2 regions of the Vibrio metoecus genome follow, and region 2 is predicted to be linked to the other one. Evidence: predicted binding sites of a transcription regulator. Region 2 holds the regulator's gene; the other holds the start of a gene.
What was found. The regulator CRP, encoded in region 2, controls carbon source genes, mostly activating them, when cyclic AMP is high. The targets are predictions, from matches to a motif close to TGTGANNNNNNTCACA.
Positions count from the first base shown of each region.

Region 1: the regulator CRP is predicted to act here: its motif matches at 1,548-1,563, upstream of udp (uridine phosphorylase).

Region 1 covers NZ_CP035686.1:1,762,477-1,765,623, forward strand. Annotated here, with positions in the region: gene EPB59_RS07970 (hypothetical protein) at 1-633, shown strand, start outside; gene udp (uridine phosphorylase) at 702-1,463, opposite strand; gene EPB59_RS07980 (zinc/cadmium/mercury/lead-transporting ATPase) at 1,785-3,147, opposite strand, start outside.
Region 2 covers NZ_CP035686.1:109,632-112,778, reverse strand. Annotated here, with positions in the region: gene EPB59_RS00505 (phosphoribulokinase) at 1-840, shown strand, start outside; gene crp (cAMP-activated global transcriptional regulator CRP) at 1,083-1,715, shown strand; gene EPB59_RS00495 (DUF1338 domain-containing protein) at 1,778-2,569, opposite strand; gene astD (succinylglutamate-semialdehyde dehydrogenase) at 2,712-3,147, opposite strand, start outside.

The DNA.
Region 1 (3,147 bases), 1.3 Mb from region 2:
AATTCTTCTGAGCTCAGTGCACTGGCTGCACTAGAAAAACGCCTGTTGGAAAAATCTGAACAACTGATCCAGATTGCCCATTTTGATAACAAGCCCTCATACCGCATTTTGCAAAACTCATTAAAAACGGTCTTTAACGAGTGGCAGCAAGCCAGCGTAGGAAAAAATCAACGTCTGCATGGCAAGTTGATCCGCCACTGCATGTACTTGATGGATGATGTGGTGTTGGCATGGTTAGCAGAATCTGGACGCGAAGAATTAAGTGATGAGTACCATATGAACTGGCAACAAATTTTCGATGCGATGGAAACACTCACTCAACTGCGTCTGAGTATTGAAGATACTCGCAATGAAAACAATGGATTACGTTTGAGACACTATTGTGAACTGATGCAACGTAAGCTCAATCAGCTAGCGCTGATTAGCCCTTTGACACTCGGCTCCCCCGTCTGTTCATCGGCGATGCGCCAACTTAACGAAATCACCGATAACAACCAATTCAATTTGGAGAGCAGCGAGCTTTATCAATTAAGCAGTGAACTTTCTTCAACGATCGCACAGGTGTATGACCATATGCTGAATGATTTAGTAGAGAGCCTTTATCAGCCGTTACCACAACTCGTTATTGCTTAAAGGAAGCTAAAAACAGAAAGCACCACATCAAGTGGCGCTTTTCATTAATCGAGGAAAATAACTGTACGTTATTTCAGCATCTTACGCGCAGCTTCGACCACAACTTTGATAGAACGAGCTTCGGTTTCTTTCAACGTTGCGTGGTCAGGGATCTCTTTCTGAGTACGGTTGATGATCACCCCCGCCACACAGCCCGCTTTCAAACCAGAGCTCGCGCACATGGTCAGCAGAGTTGCCGATTCCATTTCAAAGTTCAGCACGCCCATTTCTTGCCACTCTTTCATAGAGCCTTGGAAACGGCGCACGACACGGCCGGTGAAAGTATCGTAACGCTCTTGGCCTGGGTAGAAAGTATCAGAAGAAGCGGTAATACCCATGTGCACTGTTGCACCGCTTTCTTGTGCTGCCGCTTTCATTGCGGTCGCCACATCAAAATCCGGTACTGCTGGGAATTCCATCGGCGCGAAGTGCAAGCTTGCACCATCCAAACGCACTGAACCCGTTGTAACAATCATGTCACCCACATTAACGTGTGGTTGAATAGCACCTGTAGTGCCAACACGCAGGAAAGTACGTACACCCAATTGTGCCAGTTCTTCTACTGCAATCGACGTTGAAGGACCACCAATACCGGTTGAACAAACCACAACAGACTGGCCATCCAGCTCTGCGCGGTACACGGTATATTCACGATGGCTAGCGAGGAAAACTGGGTTATCCATCAGCTCAGCAATTTTTTGTACACGAGCAGGGTCGCCCGGGATAATCGCTAATGTTGCACCGTTTAAATCTGCTTCAGTCACACCAAGGTGGAATACAGTTTTGGTCATAAGGGGGCTCCTTCAATTGCGTCTATTCAGCGCATTAATCATTTGGGGTACGAAACTAATGTACCTGATAGGGCAAATCAATTAAGTGATAGCAATCACATCAAACACAGCAATAAACATCAATCTTTCACAATTAATCGATTTGCATCACAAATAATCTGTATCTGTGCTGCAAATACATACAACCCATTGCCGTCTTTCGTCAATCTCAGCAAAGCATAGTGCAGAATCTGTCATCCTCAAGCGGGTTAGTCACAGCACCAACCCTGCTAGAGGCAACAATTGCCTCTAGCGAAAGCGGTCTTCTATTAGGAAGAGAGATCATGACGGAGATCGAGAACCGAATCGGAGCAAACGTAGCGCATTCAGTGTGACCAATGCTGTCGCACCACTATCGGCAAGCACAGCGACCCACAGCCCCGTAATGCCAAGTAAGCTCGTGACCAAAAACACGGCTTTTAGACCTAATGCCAAGGTGACGTTTTGGCGAATAATCGCCAGCGTCGCCCGCGACAGTTCAATCATGCTGGCAAGCTCAACCAACCGGTTGTGGGTCAGCGCCGCATCGGCCGTTTCTAACGCCACATCCGTACCGCCGCCCATGGCAATACCAATACTGGCTTCTTTCATCGCAGGGGCATCGTTAATGCCATCGCCCACCATGGCGACACGCTGATTCTGCGCTAACTGCTGGATATATTTCACTTTATCTTGCGGTAGTAACCCCGCACGAAAATCCATATTCAATTGGCGACCCATGGCGGCAGCACTGCGTTCGTTATCACCCGTTAGCATTAACGCATTCACACCAATTCTCTGCAGTGCTTCAACAGCTTGGCGAGCGTCTTGCCGCAAGGTATCTTGCCAAGCAATCACGCCTACGGCGCTCTCCCCTTCTAGCATCACCACCACCGTTTTACTTTCTGCTTCGAGCTGTTCTACCTGTTGGCGTACGGTTTCAGGTAATGCTATTGCAACCCGATTGGGCGCTAAAATTTGGTAAGTGACACCATTAATCCTTCCGCTAATGCCTCTTCCTACGAGCGCGGTTTTATCTTCCGCATCTGGGATCTCACAACCTGTTGCTTGTGCTTTAGCGACCAGTGATGTAGCTAATGGATGATGTGACCCCATCTCTATCGCAGCTGCTTGAGCCAATAAGCGGTTCTCGTTCCATCCCTGATAAGCAATAAGATCCGTCACTTGTGGCTTACCTTCGGTCAACGTACCGGTTTTATCAAAGGCAATGGTTTCGATTTTACCGAGTTGTTCTAATGCGGCTCCGCCCTTAATCAAAGCACCACGACGCGCCGCAGAGGCTAAGCCTGAAGTAATGGCCGCAGGAGTTGAAATCACCAGAGCACAAGGGCAAGCAATCAGCAACAAAGCCAAGCCTCGGTAAATCCACGTTTGCCAATCGGCACCAAATGCCAACGGTGGAATCGTAATTACCGCAACAGCCACTACCATCATAAGTGGTGTGTACCAACGGCTGAATTTATCTAAGAACCGCTCCAACGGTGCTTTACGTGACTCCGCTTCCTCAATCATATGCAAAATACGGTCGATCGCGTTTTCACCTTGTTTCGAGGTGATTTCAATCTGCACCACCTTATCCACGACCACACAACCTGCAGAAACCCGCTCCCCTGCCGTTAATTCGACAGGTAAGGATTCGCCCGTT
Region 2 (3,147 bases):
ACGGGTTCTTCCGGCGCCGGAACTACAACCACCTCTGAAGCCTTTCGCAAGATGTTCAATATGATGAGCATCAAGCCTGCTTGGGTTGAGGGGGACAGTTTTCATCGCTTCACTCGTCCAGAAATGGATGTAGAAATCCGCAAGGCGCGCGAGCAAGGTCGCCATATCAGTTACTTTGGTCCCCAAGCCAACGATTTCCCAACCCTTGAAGAATTCTTCCGCCAATACGGAAAAGTAGGCACCGGCCAAGTGCGCCGCTACTTACACACCTTTGATGAAGCAGTTCCGTATAACCAAATGCCCGGTACGTTTACGCCTTGGCAATCACTGCCCGAAAACTCAGATGTGCTGTTTTATGAAGGCTTACACGGCGGTGTGGTCGATGGTGATGTCAATGTCGCGCAACACGTCGACTTTTTGATTGGTATGGTGCCGATTGTTAACCTTGAGTGGATTCAGAAATACGTACGTGATACACGCGATCGCGGCCATTCACGTGAAGCGGTGATGGATTCCATCGTCCGTTCAATGGACGACTACCTTAAATTCATCACCCCGCAATTTTCGCGCACCCACATCAACTTTCAACGTGTGCCCACAGTCGATACTTCTAACCCACTCAATGCTAAAGGCATTCCAACGCTGGATGAGAGTTTTGTGGTGATCCGTTTTCGTGGCATCAAAAATGTCGATTTCCCCTACTTACTGGCGATGATTGATGGCTCATTCATGTCACGCCACAACACCATCGTGGTGCCTGGGGGCAAGATGAGTTTTGCCATGGATTTGATTGTGCGTCCGCTACTGCAACAACTGATCGAAACCGGAAAAATCGGCTAGATCCGACCAGTGATGAATGCTTACTTTTCATACCGTGATCATGTGCACATTTTTGCGTAGCAAATTGGACTACTGACACGATTAAAATCAAGAAATCGATTTCGAAAAAGGATACTATTCTTAACCGAAACATAAGATAGCTTGCAGCCTTGGGTAACACCTCTTATTCTAGTAAGCCCAATTGAGGCTTCGCTAAAATATGGATAGCGGCAAGCGTACCCTGCAGAGGAAGTGAGATTATTATGGTTCTAGGTAAACCTCAAACCGATCCAACACTAGAGTGGTTTCTTTCACATTGTCACATTCATAAGTACCCATCAAAAAGCACACTGATCCACGCGGGTGAGAAAGCGGAAACGCTGTACTACATCGTAAAAGGTTCAGTTGCGGTACTGATCAAAGATGAAGAAGGTAAAGAGATGATTCTCTCTTACCTGAACCAAGGTGATTTTATCGGTGAGCTTGGCTTGTTTGAAGAAGGCCAAGAGCGTACCGCTTGGGTTCGTGCTAAAACACCTTGTGAAGTGGCTGAAATCTCATTTAAGAAATTCCGTCAATTGATCCAAGTAAACCCAGATATCTTGATGCGCCTTTCAGGTCAAATGGCTCGTCGTCTGCAAGTGACCAGCCAAAAAGTTGGCGACCTTGCGTTCCTAGACGTAACTGGCCGTATCGCACAGACTCTGCTGAACCTTGCACGTCAGCCAGATGCGATGACTCACCCAGATGGTATGCAAATCAAGATCACTCGCCAAGAGATCGGTCAAATTGTTGGCTGTTCTCGTGAAACCGTTGGCCGCATCCTGAAGATGCTGGAAGAGCAGAACCTGATCTCTGCCCACGGTAAAACCATCGTGGTTTACGGCACTCGCTAAGCATTCCCGATAAAAAATAGCCACCCTGCGGTGGCTATTTTTATTTGCATCATACGCTAAATTTAACGGTTCGTGCTTTCAAAAATCTTATCCGCCGAAGCTTCGACAAATCCGGGGTACAGCAATCCATTCGCCATTGGATAACGTTTGGCAAACTCATAAAAGCCACCGGGGATCATCTCCGCGCCTTCGTTAAAACGCACTAACACTTTATCAGCCATGGTCGAAGACTGTTCGAGCAAGACTTCTGGTGAGCCTTTTACTTCCCCACCCGATTCATTGATGCTAAAGCCATGTTGGCGCAGATGGTCATTGACCTGTTTCACTTCATGCAGCGCATTGAGCTGATTCACGCTGACTGTAAAGTGGTTTGCACCATAACCATGCGCCGCAAGCCAAGCGGCATACTCACTCTCTTTCGCCAAAGTAAGATAGTCGGCATGGCTTAAGCTCCATAAGCGACCGCCATACAAAAAAGCCTCACTGGCTAATGCTTGTGGCTGAACTTGTGCCACCAGCTTTTCAACAATCGCTTGCAGCTCAGGTGAACACTCTTCCACTTTCAGCTCACTAATGAAAACCTTAGGCTGCAAAGGATCGGGATGTTCAAAATGCTTAGCAAAGAGTTTTTTACTTTTGAATTCATACTCACCACACGCTTGATAGCCGAGCGCCAAAAACGGCTTCGCCATCGTTTCTAATCCTAGCGGCGCGACATTAAAAGTACGCAGCGCGATGTGATCATTAATCAGTGGCTCATCTTCTTGTAAGAGTTGATGTACTTTCTCTGCCGACGGGCAGAGGCGCTCAATATAATCATTCCAGAGCGATTGGAATAAAGCTGTTGGCGTCATAACGCCTCCTTGTTGATCCTATGAAACGCAAAGGGACTAAGGTTAGACACCGTGTAATTTATCCAGCGCTAACACGATAAAGCTTTCAACCTGTGACGAAAAAAGTGCCTACTTGGCTGCGCAGGCACAAAATAAATTATGATTAGAGTTCAACGCCCGGGCTCAAGGTAGCAGGAAGCAATGTTGTCTCCCCTTCCATTGAGGCCATTGGATAAGCGCAATAGTCGGCGGCATAGAAGGCACTGGGGCGTAAGTTGCCCGATGCTCCAGGGCCACCAAACGGTGCATCACCACTGGCTCCGGTTAATTGGCGGTTACGATTGACGATGCCCGCACGAATATGATCGACAAAGTAATCCCACTCGTCATCGTCAGTCGAGACGAGTCCAGCGGATAAGCCAAAGCGGGTATCATTGGCAAGCTCTACCGCTTGCGCCAAAGTCTGGTAACGCACCACTTGTAGCAAAGGTCCGAAATATTCATCATCCGGCAAGCGCTCAATCGCCGTGACATCAATGATCGCTGGTGTGATAAACGCCGCATGCAAAGCGCGAGCTTCAAGCAGACTTTTACCGCCT